Regions from separate parts of the Azospira sp. APE16 genome, predicted to be linked through region 2. Evidence: predicted binding sites of a transcription regulator. Region 2 holds the regulator's gene; the other holds the start of a gene.

Region 1 (9,310 bases), 1.6 Mb from region 2:
GGGCCCGCCGTGGAGGGCGTAGCGGGACTGGAAGCGGTGGATGGGCTCCAGCTTGTCGCCGTCGAGGATGGAGACGTGATGGTCGCCCCCTTCCACCACCACGAAGAGGTTCATGGGGTCGGCCTTGAACACCGGCTTGGGCGAGAGGGTCTTCTCGTCCACATGCTGGATGCGGGAGGCGCGGATGTCCTTCTCCGTCCAGGTGGGCTTGGGGTTCACCGGGGCGTAGGCGTAGTCGGCCAGGGCGGCGATGTCGGCCTCGCTCAGCTGGTCCTTGAAGGCCGGCATCTGGGTGGCGGCCCGGCCTTCCCTGATGGTCTTGAGGGCTTCGGCCTTTCTCAGCCGTTCCAGGTTTTCCGGCAGCAGGGCCGGGCCCATGCCCCCCAGGCGGTCGGCACCGTGGCAGGCGGCGCAGTGCTGCTGGAACAGGGCCGGGGCGTTGGCATCGGCGGCGTGGGCCGGCCGGCTGGCCAGCCACAACGCCCCCAGGCCCAGGGGCACGGAAAACAGCCAGAAGGCCAGGGAGGATGGCCGCCTGGCGGCCTGGACGCAGGTTTTCATAGGGATACCTCGGTTACCTTTTTGACGCCGATTTCTTCGTCGCTGAGATAGCAGGCCGGGTCTTCGGCCCAGGGATTGCCGGTCAGCTGCTGGGCCCGCACCCGGGTGTTGCCGTTGCAGATGTTGAGGTAGGCGCAGGCGCCGCAGCGCCCCTCCACGGGCCGCGGGTGCTGCTTGAGGCCGGCCATGAGGGGGTCGGAGAGATCGTTCCACAAGGTGGAGAAGGGCCGCTCCTTGACGTTGCCCAGGGTGTGGTGCCACCACATGGTGTCCGGATGCACATTGCCCAGGTTGTCGATGTTGGCCACATTGACGCCGCTGGCGTTGCCGCCCCACTGCTCCAGCTTGGCGCGGATGTGGGAGACCTTGTCCGGGAAGCGGCGGGCCACCCAGCGCAGCAGGTACACGCCGTCGGCGTCGTTGTTGCCGGTGACGAATTCCTTGTGCGGGCCACCCTGCCGGCTCATTTGGCTGTATTCCCAGCAGGTGTCCAGAAGCAGGTCCATGGCCTGGCGGGTGGCCAGGTGATGGGTGTCGGTGGCCCGGTTCTTGTTGCCCCGGCCGGCGTAGTTGAGGTGGGAGAAGTAGAACTTGTCGATGCCCTCGGCCTCGATCAGCTTGAGCAGGCCGGGCAGGTCGTGGGCGTTGTCCTGGGTCATGGTGTAGCGCACGCCCACCTTGATGCCCTGTTCCTTGCACAGGCGGATGCCGGCCAGGGAGGCGTCGAAAGCCCCTTCCAGGCGGCGGAACCTGTCGTGGGTCTCCTTGATGCCGTCCAGGCTGACGCCCACGTAGTCGAAGCCGATGTCGGCGATGGCGTCGATATTGGCTTCGTTGATGAGGGTGCCGTTGGAGGAAAGGCCGACGTAGAAGCCCATGCCCTTGGCGCGGCGGGCGATGTCGAAGATGTCGGGCCGCAGCAGGGGCTCGCCGCCGGAGAGGATCAGCACCGGCACGCGGAAGGCCTTGAGGTCGTCCATCACGGTGAACACCTGCTCGGTGTTCAGTTCGCCGGGAAAATCCTTGTCGGCGGAGATGGAGTAGCAGTGCTTGCAGGTGAGGTTGCAGCGGCGCACCAGGTTCCAGATCACCACCGGCCCGGGCGGATTGCGGCGGGGGCCGACGGTGCTGGGGGTCACCAGCTCGTCCATGAATTGGGAGATGCGGAACATTTTTTCTTCCCTGGAGATCGTGGCTGCCATTGAACGCGGGAAGAAATGGGGCGTCGTTGATACGCATCAAGACAGCTGCGGGATGGGCGCCAGGGCGGCCTTCGGCGGATACGGAGAGGCCGGCGGGAAGCCCTCGGGCAGCAATTCCTGCTAGGATGCCCCTCCCCTTTGCCACCACCGTTACCGAGGAAAACCGAGCGGATGCTGCCGATTATCTACCGCGACGAGCACCTGATCGCCATCCACAAGCCCCCCGGCCTGCTGGTGCACCGCTCCCTGGTGGACCGGCACGAGACCCGCTTCGCCGTGCAGCTGCTGCGGGACCAGATCGGCCAGTGGGTCTACCCGGCCCATCGCCTGGACCGGGGCACTTCCGGCGTGCTGCTGTTCGCCCTCAGCAGCGACATGGCCCGGGAACTGGGGCGCCAGTTCGAGGCCCAGACGGTGCACAAGACCTATGTGGCGGTGGTGCGCGGCCATCCGGAGGAAGCCGGCGTCATCGACCATGCCCTCAGCCGCCAGTTCGACGACGGGGAATGGCAGGGGGAGCGCATGAACCGGGAGCCCCAGGCCGCCCTCACCCGCTACCGGCGCCTGGCCACGGTGGAACTGCCGCTGGCGGTGGACCGCTATCCCAGCAGCCGCTACGCCCTGCTTGAACTGGAGCCGGCCACCGGCCGGCAGCACCAGCTGCGGCGCCATCTCAAGCACATCGCCCATCCCATCATCGGCGACGCCACCTACGGCAAGGGCAAGCACAACCGCTTCTTCGCCCAGCACTTCGCCTGCCCGCGCCTGCTGCTGGCCTGCCTGCGTCTGGAAGTGAGACACCCGGCCAGCGGCGCCCCCCTGCTGCTGGAAGCGCCCCTGGAGGGCGATTTCGCCCGGCTGGTGGCCGAGCTGGGCTGGGCCCAGGCCCTGCCGGCGGGACTCGCCGGCCAGACCTGAGACACGGCAACGGGGCCTAGCGCCCCTTGCGGCCGCCGTTGTTGGCGCCGCCCCTGCTGGCGGACTTGCTGCCGCCCTTCGCCCCGCCCTTGCCGCTCCGCTTGGGAGCGCCCGTCTTGGCAGCGGCCGGACTCTTGCCGCGATGACCGCCCTGACCCGGACCGCCCGCTTTGCCGCCAGGGGCGGACTTGCCGGGCTTGCCACCGCCGGAACCCGCACGGGGCTTGCCTTGCGGAGCAGCTGCCCCCAGGGCTGGCTTGCCCGTGGTGTTCTTGCGCCAGGTCACCACCTCGTCGTCGCCGGCCGGACCATCCTTCTTTTCCTGGGCCAGGATGAAGTCGATGCGGCCGGACTCCAGGTCGGCCCGTACCAGCTTCACCCGCAGGCGGTCGCCGAGGCGGAAGCGCTTGCCGCTGCGTTCGCCCAGCATCTGGTGCTTGGCCGGCTCGAAGTGGAAGTAGTCCTCGCCCAGTTCGGAAACGTGCACCATGCCTTCGACGAAGACCTCGTCCAGGGCGACAAAGATGCCGAAGGCGGCGACGCCAGCGATGGTGCCCTCGAATTCCTCCCCGATGCGCTCCTTCATGTAGAAGCACTTCAGCCAGTTGTCCACGTCCCGGGTGGCCTCGTCGGCCCGGCGCTCGGTGCCGGAGCAATGCAGGCCGATGTCTTCCCACTTGCCCGGGTTGTAGGTCTCGCCGGCCAGCACGGCCTTGATGGCACGATGCACCAGCAGGTCGGGATAGCGACGGATGGGCGAGGTGAAGTGGGTGTAGGCCTCGTAGGCCAGGCCGAAGTGGCCCAGGTTTTCCGGGGCGTACTGGGCCTGGCGCAGGGAGCGCAGCATCACCGTCTGCAGCAGCTGGGTGTCGGGACGGCCCTGGATCTTTTCCAGCAGCTCGGCGTAATCCTTGGCCTTGGGCTCGTCGCCGCCGGCCAGGGAGAAGCCGAATTCGCCGAGGAAGGCCCGCAGGTTCTCCAGCTTTTCCGGCGTCGGTCCCTGGTGCACCCGGTACAGGCAGGCCTGCTTGTGCTCATGCAGGAAGCCGGAGGCGCAGACGTTGGCCGCCAGCATGCATTCCTCGATCAGGCGGTGGGCGTCGTTGCGCACCACGGGCACGATGTTCTCGATCTTGCCCTGGGCGTTGAACAGCATCTGGGTTTCCACCGTCTCGAAGTCGATGGCACCCCGCTTCTTGCGCGCCTTGAGCAGCACCTGGAAGAGCTTGTAGAGGTTCTGCAGGTGGGGCTGCAGGGCCTGATGCACCTCGTTCTCCGGCTGGCTTTCGCCGGACAGCCAGCCCCACACCTGGTTGTAGGTGAGGCGGGCATGGGAGCGGAACACGGCCGGGTAGAAGCGGTACTTGCCAATGCTGCCGGTGGCGCTGATGTTCATGTCGCACACCATGGCCAGCCGTTCCACGTCCGGATTGAGGGAGCAGATGCCGTTGGAAAGCTTCTCCGGCAGCATGGGAATGACCCGCCGCGGGAAATACACCGAGTTGCCCCGGTCGTAGGCCTCCTGGTCCAGGGCCATGCCCGGGCGCACGTAATGGGAGACGTCGGCGATGGCCACCACCAGGCGCCAGCCCCGGCCCACCTTCTCGCAGAAGACCGCATCGTCGAAGTCCCGGGCGGTCTCGCCGTCGATGGTCACCAGGGGCAGCTCACGCAGGTCTTCGCGGCCCTTGAAGTCGCTCTTCTTGACCTTGTCCGGCACCGCCTTGTTTTCAGCCTGGGCTTCCTTGGAAAACTCGAAGGGCAGGTCGTGCTTGCGCAGGGCGATTTCGATTTCCATGCCCGGGTCGGCATAGTTGCCGAGAATCTCGACAATGCGGCCGATGGGCTGGGAATAGCGGGAGGGCTGCTCCAGGATTTCCACCATCACCACATTGCCGGGCCGGGCCTTGAGCTTGGCCCGCTTGTCGGTCATGGCGGCGGGGGGAATCAGGATGTCCTGGCTGATGCGCTTGTTCTCGGCCACCACGAACTGAATGCCGTGCTCTTCCATGAGCCGGCCCACCAGGCGGGTGTTGGCCCGCTCCAGCACTTCGACGATGGTGGCCTCGCGGCGGCCGCGGCGGTCCAGGCCGATGCAGCGCACCAGCACCCGGTCGCCGTGCAGCACCTTGTCCATCTGCTTGGGCTCGAGGAACAGGTCGTCGCTGCCATCATCCGGTTTGACGAAGCCGAAGCCGTCCGGATGGCCTTCCACCTTGCCCGGAATCAGGTCCGCCTTCTCCGGCAGGATGTAGGAGTTCTTGCGGTTGCGCAGCAGCTGGCCGTCCCGCTCCATGGCGTTGAGACGGCGCTGGAAGAGGTCCTCCTCATCCCGGCTGATGTCCAGCAGGGCCACCAGCTGGTCGAAGGAAACGGGGCGTCCCTGGTCCTGCAGCAGCTGCATGGTGTATTCCCGGGACGGCAGGGGAATCTCGTACTTTTGGCACTCCCTTTCAAAGAAGGGATCGTTTTTTCTGGTTTTGGATAGTTTTCTAGTTGACATGGTCTTTATTTACCTTATAATCGCGCCTTCTTCGACACCTGCCCAGGTGGCGGAATTGGTAGACGCACCAGGTTCAGGTCCTGGCGGTGGCAACACTGTGGAGGTTCGAGTCCTCTCCTGGGCACCAGGTTTCAGACATCAAGCCGGCTTTTGCCGGCTTTTTGTTTTTCTGCTTCCCGTTTGCACGGGTTTCCCCAGCCGCCACAATTCCCGCCAGCCGGGACGCACCCTGCCCTGCCATCCGCAAGGACGACATGGGGGCGACAGCCATGGCAAAAATCGGGTTCTGCAGCGACGGTAAAAAATTAATCATTTTTCCTCTTGCGGTAGTACCGCAGGCTTCATTATAATGCGGGCTCTTTTCGACACCTGCCCAGGTGGCGGAATTGGTAGACGCACCAGGTTCAGGTCCTGGCGGTGGCAACACTGTGGAGGTTCGAGTCCTCTCCTGGGCACCAAGGTTCAGGCAAAGCCGAAAATTCTTCAAGGATTTTCGGCTTTTTGCTTTTCCGGCCCCGCTTCCGCAACGGCTGCCGGTCCGGCACTCCCCCCTCCCCGCACCACCGTCCCCATTCGCGGCGGCAGAGTACGCACCTCCCGCAGTCGCAGGGCACGAATGCACCCGGCGATACTGGCTGCCGGCAAGCTTAAGGGGAGTTGACGACAATCAGGACGACACTCAGGTTAAAGAAAAAAGCCGGCGCTCTGACGCCGGCTTTTTCGCTCAGGCGGCGAAGGGATGCCGCTTGAGGATGGTTTCGTCCCGCTCCGGACCGGTGGAGACGATGTCGATGGGAATCTCGCACAGGGTCTGAATGCGGTCCAGGTAGGCCTGGGCCGTGGCCGGCAGGTCTTCCCAGCGCTTGGCGCCGAAGGTGGTTTCCTTCCAGCCGGGCATGGTTTCGTAGATGGGCTCGCAGCGGGCCACTTCGTCGGCACCGATGGGCAGCAGGTCCAGCACCTTGCCGTCCAGCTTGTAGCCGGTGCAGATGTGCAGCTCTTCCAGGCCGTCGAGCACGTCCAGCTTGGTGATGCACAGGCCGGTGACGCCGTTGATGCGGGCGGAGCGGCGCAGGGCGGCGGCATCGAACCAGCCACAGCGGCGCTTGCGACCGGTGACGGTGCCGAATTCCTTGCCCTTGGTGGACATCTGGTGGCCGGGACAGCCGGCGGTTTCGATATCCAGCTCGGAGGGGAACGGACCGCCGCCGACGCGGGTGCAGTAGGCCTTGGTGATGCCCAGCACGTAATGCAGCATGCCGGGGCCGACGCCGGCGCCCGCTGCCGCCTGGCCGGCAACGCAGTTGCTGGAGGTGACGAAGGGATAGGTGCCGTGGTCGATGTCCAGCAGGGTGCCCTGGGCGCCTTCGAACAGCAGGTTCTGGCCGGCCTTGTTGGATTCGTAGATGGCAGCGGAGACGTCGGCCACCAGGGGCTTGATCTGTTCCGCATTGGCCAGGGCCTGTTCCAGCACGGCTTCGTAGGAAACGGGCTCGGCACCCAGCATCTTGGTCAGGATGAAGTTGTGGTACTCCATCACTTCCTTCAGCTTGGCGGCGAAGCGCTCCGGGTTGAACAGGTCGTACACCCGCAGGCCGCGGCGGGCCACCTTGTCTTCATAGGCCGGACCGATGCCCTTGCCGGTGGTGCCGATCTTCTGGTCGGCGCACTTGGCGGCTTCCCGCGCCTTGTCGATGGCGGAGTGGTAGGGCAGGATCAGGGGACAGCCGGGGCTGACCTTGAGGCGGGAACGCACGTCCAGGCCGCCCTCTTCCAGGATCTTGATTTCGGCCAGCAGATGCTGGATGTCCAGCACTACGCCGTTGCCGATGTAGCACTGCACGCCGTCGCGCACGATGCCGGAGGGCACCAGGTTCAGCTTGTATTCGCGCTCGCCCACCACCAGGGTGTGGCCGGCATTGTGCCCGCCCTGGAAACGCACCACGCCCTGGGCGTTGTCCGTCAGCCAATCGACGATCTTTCCCTTCCCCTCGTCGCCCCACTGGGTGCCGACGACCACGACGTTCTTAGCCATACTGCTTAGTCCTTATTGATTGCTGCAATAATCCATTTGCCGTCCTGCTGCACCAGCCGGCGGTCGCAGGGCAGACCTTCGCTGCCGGCCTGGCCGGGCAGGAGTTCCACCACGGCCTCGCCTTCGGCCCGCAGACGGGCGATGGCGGCGGCCAGCTGGGCATCCTCGCCGCCGTAGGGCGCCAGGATGGCTTTTGAAACCTGGATGGCGGGGGCCAGGCGGGCCACCTCGCGCAAATCCATGGAGAACCCCGTGGCGGGACGGGCCCGGCCGAAGGCTTCGCCGGCGCCGTCGTAGCGGCCGCCCAGGGCCAGGGCGGTGGCGTAGCCGGGGCTGTAGGCGGCGAAAACGACGCCGTTGTGGTAATGATAGCCGCGCAGGTCCGACAGATCGAAACTGATGGGCAGGTCGCCGGCCTTGGCGGCCAGGGCCGAGAGCAGGTCCAGGCCGGCGTGCACCGCCGGCAGGTCGGGCAGCTGCTGCCGGGCCTTGGCCAGCACGGAAGCATCGCCATAGAGGTCGGGCAGGCGCAGCAGGGCGGAACGGTAGGGCTCGGGCAGGCCGGCACAGGCGGCCTGCAGGCCGGGGATGTCCTTGACCTGCAGCAGGGCGAACACTTCCTCGTCAGCCGCTGCCGGCAGGCCGGCGGCCTGGGCGATGGCGCGGAAGATGCCGACATGGCTCAGATCAAGGCGGGCGGCGGAGAGGCCAGCCCCTTCCAGGGCAGCAGCCATCAGACGAATGATCTCCAGGTCGGCCTCGACGCCGGCATGACCATAAATCTCGGCGCCGATCTGGATCGGCTCCCGGGTGCCGGCGGTGGCCGCCGGCAGGGTATGCAGCACGCTGTCGCAATAGCAGAGACGGACCACGCCCTGGCGGTTGAGCAGGTGGGCGTCGATGCGGGCCACCTGGGGCGTGATATCGGCACGCACGCCCATGGTGCGGCCGGACAGCTGGTCCACCAGCTTGAAGGTCTTCAGGCGCAGATCCTGGCCGGACCCGGTGAGCAGGGATTCCAGGTACTCGAGCAGGGGCGGCATGACCAGTTCGTAGCCATGGCAGCGGAACAGGTCCAGGGTCTGGCGCCGCAGGCGCTCGATCTTGGCGGCCTCTGCCGGCAGGGCATCGGCCAAGTATTCGGGTAGCAACCAGTTCATTTGAAAATCATCAACAGTATGAGGCCCGCGATCATGGCGGTGAGGCCGATGAAGCGGATCTGGCCGTCGCTCATGGCGATGAGGCGGCGAAACGTCTCGCGCCAGGCCTGGGGCGCGAGAAAGGGAACGACGCCTTCGAGCACCAGCATGAGCGCGAAGGCGAGGAGGAGATTATCGCCCATAGGCAGAACGACGGCCGACTTTACTTGCCGCTGCGGCCGACGTTCTTCATGTACTTGAAGAAATCGGAATTGGGTTCCAGCACCATGACATCGCTCTTGCTCTTGAAGGTGGAGCGATAGGCTTCCATGCTGCGGTAGAAGGCGAAGAACTCGGGATTCTGGCCGAAGGCCTGGCCGTAGATGGCGGCAGCCTTGGCATCGCCCTCACCCTTGATCTTCTGGGCATCCCGGTAGGCTTCGGCCACCAGCACTTCGCGCTGGCGGTCGGCGTCGGCGCGGATCTTTTCGGCCTCGGCAGCGCCCTGGGAACGCAGTTCGTTGGCCACCCGCTTGCGCTCGGCCTCCATGCGGCGATAGACGGACTCGCTCACTTCCTGGGGCAGCTCGACGCGCTTCAGGCGCACGTCCACGATCTGCACACCGATCTTGCGGGCATCCTGGTCGGCCTTTTCCCGCATGTCGTCCATGATCTTGTCCCGCTCGCCGGAGACCACGTCATGCACCGTGCGCTTGCCGAACTCTTCCCGCAGACCCGCGTTGACGGTCTGGGAGAGACGGGTACGGGCCCGGGATTCGTCGCCGCCGACGGAGATGTAGTACAGCTTGGGATCGACGATGCGCCACTTGACGTAGGAATCCACCAGCACGTTCTTCTTTTCCGAGGTGATGAAACGCTCGGGTTCCGGGGAATCCATGGTCAGGATGCGGCGATCGAAGAAGCGGACGTTCTGGATCAGGGGCCACTTGAA
Region 2 (9,310 bases):
TGCCCATGCTGGCCATGATCCATGGCGCCACCGTCTGGCTGGGCCTGGGGCTGGTGCTCTATGCCTGCCAGGGACTGGCCCTGGCGCTGGGCGGCAGCTTCGGCGGCCTGGCGCCCCTGCACGCCATCAGTATCGGCTATTTCGTTTCCATGCTGCTGGGCATGGTCACCCGGGTCACCCTGGGGCATTCGGGCCGGCCCATCAACGCCGGGGATCAGACCACCTGGCCCCTGTTCTGGCTGTTCCAGAGCGTGCCCCTGCTGCGCATCGCCGGCGAGTTCCTGCCCCTGTCCGGCCCCTTCAACCTGCAGTGGCTGGCCAGCCTGGCCTGGCTGCTGGTGTTCGCCCTGTGGGTGCGGCGCCACGGCGCCATGTACCTGCGGCCCCGGCCCGACGGCCAGCCCGGCTGACGGATCGCGGAGCCATCCCATGTACCTGGCCCTCAAGCATCTGCACATCACCTGCGTCGTCCTCTCCGGCCTCGGATTCCTCCTGCGCGGATTCTGGATGCTGCAGGAGTCGCCTCGACTGCAGGGGCGCCTGCCGCGGGTGGCGCCCCATGTGGTGGATACCCTGCTGCTCGGCAGCGCCCTGGCCCTGGCCTTTCTCTCCGGCCAGTATCCCTTCGTCCAGGGCTGGCTGACGGCCAAGGTGCTGGCCCTGCTGGCCTACATCGGCTGCGGCAGCGTGGCCCTCAAGCGGGGGCGCAGCAAGGCGGTGCGGGGCATCTTTTTCGTCATGGCCCTGTCGTGTTTCGCCTATATCGTTTCCGTTGCCCTGACGCGTCATCCCGCCGGCTTCTTCGCCGGTCTGTGAAAGGAATTGCATGAGCCACAGCCTGTTGGGCGCCGCCGCCCCCAGTTTCGACGAACCCCTGGAAATGCTGGATGCCTGCCACGGTCGCATCCAGGCCCAGATCGAGACCCTGCGTCGCCTGGTGCAGCACCTGCCCCGGCACGGCGCTGACCAGGCTGCCCGGGAGGCGGCCCAGGGCGTGCTGCGCTATTTCTCCGTGGCCGCTCCCCATCACCATGCGGACGAGGAGGATGACCTCTTTCCCGCCCTGCGGGCGAGCCAGGCGGTGGCCCGGGAAGCGGCGGTGGCGGCCCAGGTGGAGGCCCTCATCGAGCGCATCCTGGCCGATCACCGGCGCATGGACCGGGCGCGGGATGAGGTGCTGGCCCGCCTGCAGGCCATCGTCGCGGCCCAGCCGGGGGAATGCAGCGAGGCCCTGCCGGCGGCCATGGTGGAAGGGCTGGCCGAGCTTTATCTGGGACACATCGATCTGGAAACCCGGGAGCTGCTGCCCCTGGGGCGGCGCCTGCTGTCCCCCGAGCAGGCGGCCGCCGTCGGCCGCAGCATGGCGGCGCGGCGGGGGGCGGTGTTTCCGGAAGGGGAGCAGTAGGACTGCCGGCACTCCTGGACTAAGCCCGGGCAATAATCCGGGCAATAAAAAAAGCGGCTCCGCGGAGCCGCTTTTTTGTTTGACGCTTGTCCGGGATCAGGCCGACTGGTGGGTCATCAGCTTTTTCAGGCCCGGGATGTCCAGGATGCGGATGTGCTTCTGCTGCACGGCGATCAGACCTTCTTCCTGGAAGCGGGAGAAGGCGCGGGAAACGGTTTCCAGCTTGAGGCCCAGGTAGCTGCCGATTTCTTCCCGGGTCATGCGCAGGTAGAACTCGGCGTGGGAATAGCCGCGGGCGGTGAAGCGCTGGGAGAGATTGAGGAGGAAGGCGGCCAGCCGTTCTTCTGCCCGCATGGTGCCGAGCAGCATCATGACCCCATGGTCGCGCACGATCTCCCGGCTCATCACCTTGTGGAAGTGGTGCTGCAGGGCCACGATCTCCCGGGACAGGCCTTCCAGGCGGGGGAAGGGGATGATGCAGACTTCACTGTCTTCCAGGGCCACCGCGTTACAGGAATGGTGTTCGGTGCTGATGCCGTCCAGGCCCAGCAGCTCGCCGGCCATCTGGAAGCCGGTGACCTGGTCGCGGCCGTCTTCCAGCAGCACGTCGGTCTTGAAGAAACCGGCGCGGATGGCGTAGATGGATTCGAAGGCCTCCCCGGCCCGGTACAGGTGGTCACCGCGCTTGATCTTGCGGCGGGTGCTGACCAGTTCGTCCAGCTTGGACATCTCGGTCTCGTTGAGACCGTAGGGAAGACACAGTTCTTGCAGGTTACAGTTCGAGCAGGCGGTCTTGATGACCGACAGGGTAATTTCTTGGGCGCTGGTCTTCTTCAACGGCATGCTGTTCCTCGCTGGGCCAAGGGCGTTCGGATGGTGGTAACCTGCGCCGGAAGGCCCTTTGGAAGCCTTTGATCCAGGTCAACGTGCCCCAGTTCCTGCACCACGATAATAAGCCGCACCTAATGTGTGGTTCTGCAACGACTGTTTTTCAATGACATTTACCGCCAACAACCTGGTTTTCGATCCCCAGATCATCCGCCGCTTCGACGTCAATGGACCGCGCTACACGTCCTATCCGACGGCTGACCGTTTTGTCGAAGCCTTCGATGCCGAGGCCCTGAAGCTGTGGTTGGGCAAACGCAACATCGGCGGTATCAGCCGACCGCTGTCATTATACTTCCACATCCCCTTCTGTAACACCATCTGCTACTACTGCGCCTGTAACAAGATCATCACCAAGGATCACGGCCGCAGCGCCAAGTACATCAAGTACCTGGGCAAGGAGATGGCCCTGCAGGCCGAGTACCTGCTGGACGGGGATCGGGAAGTCTCCCAGCTGCACTGGGGCGGCGGCACGCCCACCTTCCTCTCCCATGAGGAAATGCACCAGCTGATGGACCTCACCCACCGCCATTTCAAGCTGGTGGATGGGGCCGAGATTTCCATCGAAGTGGATCCGCGCAAGGTGGACCGGCCCACCGTGGCCCTGCTCGGCGAGCTGGGCTTCAACCGCATGAGCCTGGGCGTCCAGGATTTCGACGAGCGGGTGCAGCAGGCCATCAATCGCATCCAGACCGAGGAAGAAACCTTCACGGTGATGGACCAGGCGCGCAAGAGCGGCTTCAAGTCCATCAGCGTGGACCTCATCTACGGCCTGCCCCACCAGACGGTGATGGGCTTCAACCGCACCCTGGAGCGGGTCCTGGCTATGGACCCGGAGCGTCTCTCCATCTACAACTATGCCCACCTGCCGGGCCTCTTCAAGCCCCAGCGGCGCATCAACGAGAGCGACCTGCCCAACGCCGACACGCGCCTGCAGCTGCTCTCCCTGGCCATCAAGAAGCTGACCGATGCCGGCTACGTCTTCATCGGCATGGACCACTTCGCCAAGCCGGACGACGAGCTGGCCGTGGCCCAGCGCCAGGGCCGGCTGCACCGCAATTTCCAGGGCTACTCCACCCATGCGGACTGCGACATGCTGTCCTTCGGCATTTCCTCCATCGCCAAGGTGGGGCCCACCTACAGCCAGAACTACCGCACCCTGGACGAGTACTACGACCGCCTGGACGCCGGCGTGCTGCCGGTGCTGCGGGGCATCGAGCTGACCGCCGACGACCTGCTGCGCCGTTCCATCATCCAGGCCCTGATGTGCCATTTCGAAATCTCCACCGAGTCCATCGAAATCGCCCACCTGATCGACTTCAAGAAGTACTTCGCCGCCGAACTGGAGGACCTGAAGGAACTGGAGCGGGGCGGGCTGGTGAAGGTGGACGACAAATGGATCACCGTGCTGCCCCCGGGACGTCTCCTGGTGCGGGCCATCTCCATGGTGTTCGACAAATATCTGCGCGCCGATCGGCAGCGCACCCGTTACAGCAAGGTCATCTGACCGGGCTACGGGATACCGCGTTTAACTTGAGGCAAGCCTCAGGGGGGAAAAGCCGGGCGCTGGGGGAAACCCCAGTGCCCGGTATAATTTTGGCCATGGCCTTTTTCACTTTCCGCACGGCGCTCCCACGTGGCTGACTCCTTCCTGCCCACCCTGCTTTCCGTCCTCCTCGTCGGCTTTCTCGGCGGCACCCACTGCATCGGCATGTGCGGCGGCATCGTCGGCGCCCTGTCCCTGGGGCAGGTCGGAGGCAGCCGCTGGTCCCTGCATCTGGCCTACAACCTGGGGCGTATCGCCAGCTATGGCCTGGCCGGCCTCCTGGCGGGGGCCGTCGGCGCGGCCGGCGCCCACCTGGGAGAGCAATGGTCCCTGCGCCTGGTGCTCTACGTGCTGGCCAACCTGATGCTGGTAGCCCTGGGCCTCTATCTGCTCGGTGCCACCCAGGCCCTGGCGTGGACCGAGCGGGCAGGCCAGGGCCTGTGGCGCCGTCTGCAGCCCTTTTCCAAACGTTTTCTGCCCGCCCGCAGCCCGACCCAGGCCTTTCCCCTGGGCTTGCTGTGGGGCTGGCTGCCCTGCGGTCTGGTATACAGTGTGCTGACCACCGCCCTGGTGAGCGGCAGCGCCGCCCGGGGCGGCGCGGTAATGCTGGCCTTCGGCTTGGGCACCCTGCCCAATCTGCTGCTGGCCGGCCTCCTGGCGGCGCGGCTGAAGGATTTCGTGCGGCGCCCCTGGGTGCGCGGCATCGCCGGGCTGAGCGTGCTCGGCTTCGGCCTGTGGGGCCTGCTGGGTGCCTGGCGCCTGGCCCATAACATCTAGAAATGCTGAGGAGCAGACGATGCTGAATTTCCTGCTGGCGGTCGATGGTTCCGCTTGTTCCCTGCGGGCCGTGGATCACCTGATTTCCCGCCTCTCCTGGTACCGGGAAGTGCCGACGGTGCACCTGCTCTACGTGCATCCGCCCATTCCCGACGGCCGGGTGCAGCGCCACCTGGGCCACGAAACCCTGGAGCGCTACTACCGGGAGGACAGCGTGGAACGCCTGGAGGCGGCCGAGGCCAAGCTCAAGGCCGCCGGGGTGGCCTACCAGCGGCACATCCACGTGGGCCAGCCGGGGGCCGTCATCGCCCATCAGGCCGCTGAACTGGGGGCCGACCTGGTGCTGCTCGGCAGCCACGGCTGGAGCGCCATCGCCGGGGCCGTCATGGGCTCGGTGGCCACCCGGGTGGTGCATGAAACCACGGTGCCCGTCCTGCTGGTGAAATAGGCGGCAGGCCGTCTGCCAGCGCAGCCGGCCTGATCCCCGGCATGAGCGGGCGGGGAGGAGGGCTGCGTCCATCCCCGCGCAACGAAGAAACCCCTGGCCGTGCCGGCGGTCTGTAACCATGGGGTTTGAGCCCCTCTGTTACTGGCGGCTAAGGGCGCCTGCGCCCATAATTAGCCATTGCTAATGTTTCTTGCCGAGTTGCCCGTGTCCCAGTCCCCTGCCGCTCCTTCATCCTCCCGCCTCGACCTGCCCATTGCCGGCATGACCTGCGCCGCCTGTTCGGCCCGCATCGAGAAAGTGCTCAACCGCCTGCCTGGCGTGGAGGCCAGCGTCAATCTGGCGGCGGAGCGGGCCAGCGTCGCCTTGAGCGGCGGGGAAACCACGCCCCAGCGGGTGGTGGAAGCCATCGAGAAGGCCGGCTTTTCCGTGCCGCCGGCCACGGTGGAACTGGAACTCACGGGCATGACCTGCGCCGCCTGCGCGGCCCGCATCGAGAAGGTGCTGAACCGCCTGCCCGGCGTCGAAGGGGCGGTGAACCTGGCCGCCGAGCGGGCCCGCATCCGCTACGTGCCGGGTCTGGTGGAGACGGCCCGGCTGATCAGCGCCGTGGAAAAGGCCGGCTTCGGCGCCCGGGTCGCCAGCGACACCACCCGGGAAGAGGAAAAGGCCCGCAAGGCCGCCCATTATGCTGCCGAGAAGCGGCGCTTCTTCATCTCTGCCCTGCTCACCCTGCCCCTGGTGGCCCAGATGGTCACCATGTTCGGCCCGGCGCCGGAACATGGCCACAGCGATCTGCTGCCCCGCTGGCTGCAACTGCTGCTGGCCACCCCGGTGCAGTTCTGGATCGGCTGGCGCTTCTACGACGGCGCCTACAAAGCCCTGCGCGGCGGTGGCGCCAACATGGACGTGCTGGTGGCCCTGGGCACCACCATGGCCTACGTCTTTTCCCTGGTGGTGACCCTGGCCGGCCTGGAGCACCAGCACGTCTATTTCGAGGCTTCCGCCGCCGTCATCACCCTGGTGCTGCTGGGCAAGCTGCTGGAGGCCCGGGCCAAGGCCAAGACCACTGCCGCCCTGGAAGCACTGGTGCGCCTGCAGCCCAAGACCGCCCGGGTCGAACGCAATGGTGAACTGGTGGAGCTGGACGTGGCCCTGCTCATTCCCGGCGACGTCTTCATCGTCCGCCCCGGCGAAGCGGTGCCGGTGGATGGGGAGGTGATCGAGGGCGCTTCCAGCGTCAATGAAGCCATGCTCACCGGCGAGTCCATGCCTGTGGGCAAGCAGGCGGGCGACGGTGTCTTCGCCGCCACCAGCAACGGCCAGGGTATGCTGCGCTGCCGTGCCACCGGGGTCGGCGAACACACCCTGCTGGCCGGCATCATCCGCCTGGTGGCCGAGGCCCAGGGCTCCAAGGCCCCGGTGCAGCGGCTGGCCGACAAAATCTCTGCCATTTTCGTGCCGGTGGTCTGCGCCATCGCCCTGGTCACCTTCGGCCTGTGGTGGTGGCTGGGGGGTGATTTCACCACCGCCCTGGTCAATGCGGTGGCGGTGCTGGTCATCGCCTGCCCCTGCGCCCTGGGCCTGGCCACGCCCACCGCCATCATGGTGGGCACCGGCCGGGGCGCCGCCGCCGGCATCCTGGTGAAGAATGCGGAAGCCCTGGAGCGGGCGGAAAAACTGAAAGTGCTGGCGGTGGACAAGACCGGCACCCTGACCCGGGGCGAACCGGCGGTGACCGACATCGTCGCCCTGGGCGCCAGCGAAGACGAGGTGCTGGCCCTGGCGGCGGCCCTGGAGCAGGGCTCGGAACATCCCCTGGCCCGGGCCGTGCTGGCCGAACAGAAAGCCCGGGGCCTGGCGATGCAGGCGGTGAGCGGCTTTGCCGCCGTGGCCGGCCACGGGGTCGAAGGGGCGGTGTCCTCCCGGGCCCTGCTGCTGGGCAGCCCGTCCTGGGCGGCGGAGCGGGGTGCATCGGTGGAGAATGGCGTCCTTGCTGCCTTGCAGGGACAGGGCAAGACGGTGGTGGTGCTGGCCGAACAGCAGGCCGGTGGCAGCGTGGCCCTGGGCCTGATCGCCATCGCCGATCCCCTGCGGGAGAGTTCCAAGGCCGCGGTGGCGCGCTTGCAGGCCCTGGGTGTGGAAGTGGTGATGCTCACCGGCGACAACCGGGCCACGGCGGCGGCCATTGCCGCCCAGGCCGGTATCGCCCGTTTCGAGGCCGAAGTGCTGCCCGGCGACAAGGCGGCCGCAGTGCAAAAACTGAAACAGGGCGGCCGTCTGGTGGCCATGGCCGGCGACGGCATCAACGACGCCCCGGCCCTGGCGGCAGCCGACGTCAGCTTCGCCATGGGCGCCGGTTCCGACGCCGCGGTGGAGGCCGCCGACCTGACCCTGGTGAAAAGCGACCTCATGGGTGTGGCCCACGCCATTGCGCTTTCCCGGGCCACCCTGTCGAAGATCCGGCAGAACCTTTTCTTCGCCTTCATCTACAACGTGCTGGGCATTCCCCTGGCCGCCTTCGGCCTGCTCAACCCGGTGGTGGCCGGCGCCGCCATGGCCTTGAGTTCGGTCTCGGTGGTGAGCAATTCCCTGCTGCTGCGGCGCTGGTTGCCGAAATAAGGGCGTTAGCCACAGAGGACACAGAGTTCACCGAGGGTTCTTTGTCGTTGCTGATGTGGGTTCTGCGTCGACCACCGGCCTGGAAGGCGCCGATGGTTTTAAACTCTGTGTTCTCTGTGCCCTCTGTGGCCAAGTTTTTTAAGTGAGGATTCCATGGCAACAACAACCATCCCCGTCGGCGGCATGAGCTGCCAGAAATGTGTGGCCTCCCTTACCGGCGTGCTGTCCAAGCTGCCCGGGGTGGAAAAGGCCGAAGTGGTGCTGGAGCCGGGCCAGGCCACCGTCACCTTTGATCCGGCCCAGGTGGGCGAGGCCCGCCTGCGGGAAGCGGTGGAGGACGCGGGCTTCGACGCCCTGTAAGTCTCCCGCTCCCGGCATGAAAAAGCCGCCTGCCCGTTGCCGGGCGGCGGCTTTTGTTTTGTGGGGCGGCCGAGCGCTCAGGCCGGCGTCGCCTCCACCCAGATGCGATGGGCGATCTCGTGTTCCAGGGCCAGTTCCACCTGTTCGCAAAGGACCACGGTGAGGGGCTGCTGGCGCAGCACCTGGATGGCGTGGGGCGGCACCAGGCCGTAGGCGTGGAGCTGTTCGGCCAGCACTGCGGGGATGTCCGCATCGAAGTGGGCCAGGTTGGCCCGGGTGCCTTCGGGGATACCGGTGAGGCGCAGGGCTTCGTGGGTGGCGGGGCTCATGCGAACAGTCTCAGCAGGTGGTTGAGGATGCCGCCGATGAGGAAGGCGGTGGGAATGATCAGGGCCAGCAGCACCACGGCCACCTTCAGGCCCTGTTCCTTGACGATCATCATGACGCTGGCGATGCAGGGCACGAACAGGGTGATGGTGACCATGCCGACCACGGCCTGGATGGCCGAGAGGTGCTCGGTCATGGCGAACAGGCCGGTGGCGCCGAAGTCCCGCCGCAGGAAGCCCATGACGAAGGCGGCGCTGGCCTCCTTGGGCAGGCCCAGCCAGCCGGAGACCAGGGGCTCGCCGGCCTCGATGATGGCCGGCAGGGCGCCGATCTTGTCCAGGGCGAACATGAGGAAGGTGCCGATGAGGAAGAGGGGAATCACCTCCACCAGATACCACTTCAGGCGGCCGCCGGTCTTCTTCAGCACATTGCCCAGCACCGGCCAGCGCAGGGGCGGCAGCTCGGTCATGAGGGGAATGCGCTTGCCCGGGATGAGGCGGGAGGCGAGCCAGCCGGAACTGAGCAGCACCACCAGGATGCACACGGCCCAGGTCAGCAGGGCGCCGAAGGAAACGCCGCCGAGGAGACCCAGCACCACGCCCAGCTGGGCCGAACAGGGGATGGCCAGGGCCAGCAGGAAGGTGGTGATGAGACGCTCCCGCGGCGTGGCCAGGATGCGGGTGGTGAGGGTGGCCATGGTGACGCAGCCCAGGCCCAGCACCATGGGCAGCACGGCCTTGCCGTTGAGGCCGATGGCGGCGAAGGTGCGGTTGGCGATGACCGTCAGGCGCGGCAGGTAGCCCGAATCCTCGAGGATGCCGAAGGCGAAGAAGAAGGTGGTGACGATGGGCAGGATGAGGGCCAGGGCGTAGGTCATGCCCATGGTCCACAGGCCGTACTCGCCCACCAGCAGCTCGACGATCCAGGGGATGGAGACGTGGTT

The links. The regulator FNR, encoded in region 2, switches genes on or off when oxygen is low (the NO sensors DNR and NnrR bind a similar motif). The targets are predictions, from matches to a motif close to TTGANCTAGNTCAA.
Region 1: a site for FNR is predicted at 1,790-1,803, ahead of nirJ (heme d1 biosynthesis radical SAM protein NirJ). Genes of this name have one in related genera too.

Annotation. Positions count from the first base shown of each region.
Region 1 is NZ_CP179682.1:1,347,019-1,356,328, reverse strand. Features, by position in the region: gene ACLSSQ_RS06630 (cytochrome D1 domain-containing protein) at 1-561, opposite strand, end outside; gene nirJ (heme d1 biosynthesis radical SAM protein NirJ) at 558-1,733, opposite strand; gene ACLSSQ_RS06620 (tRNA pseudouridine(65) synthase TruC) at 1,935-2,681, shown strand; gene rnr (ribonuclease R) at 2,698-5,085, opposite strand; tRNA gene ACLSSQ_RS06610 (tRNA-Leu) at 5,225-5,311, shown strand; tRNA gene ACLSSQ_RS06605 (tRNA-Leu) at 5,556-5,642, shown strand; gene ACLSSQ_RS06600 (adenylosuccinate synthase) at 5,909-7,219, opposite strand; gene ACLSSQ_RS06595 (ATP phosphoribosyltransferase regulatory subunit) at 7,225-8,379, opposite strand; gene ACLSSQ_RS06590 (DUF2065 domain-containing protein) at 8,376-8,561, opposite strand; gene hflC (protease modulator HflC) at 8,582-9,310, opposite strand, start outside.
Region 2 is NZ_CP179682.1:2,915,833-2,925,142, reverse strand. Features, by position in the region: gene ACLSSQ_RS13955 (NnrS family protein) at 1-410, shown strand, start outside; gene ACLSSQ_RS13950 (SirB2 family protein) at 430-816, shown strand; gene ACLSSQ_RS13945 (hemerythrin domain-containing protein) at 827-1,405, shown strand; gene fnr (fumarate/nitrate reduction transcriptional regulator Fnr) at 1,502-2,248, opposite strand; gene hemN (oxygen-independent coproporphyrinogen III oxidase) at 2,400-3,797, shown strand; gene ACLSSQ_RS13930 (sulfite exporter TauE/SafE family protein) at 3,927-4,613, shown strand; gene ACLSSQ_RS13925 (universal stress protein) at 4,633-5,061, shown strand; gene ACLSSQ_RS13920 (heavy metal translocating P-type ATPase) at 5,245-7,680, shown strand; gene ACLSSQ_RS13915 (heavy-metal-associated domain-containing protein) at 7,834-8,040, shown strand; gene ACLSSQ_RS13910 (ferrous iron transport protein A) at 8,118-8,369, opposite strand; gene feoB (ferrous iron transport protein B) at 8,366-9,310, opposite strand, start outside.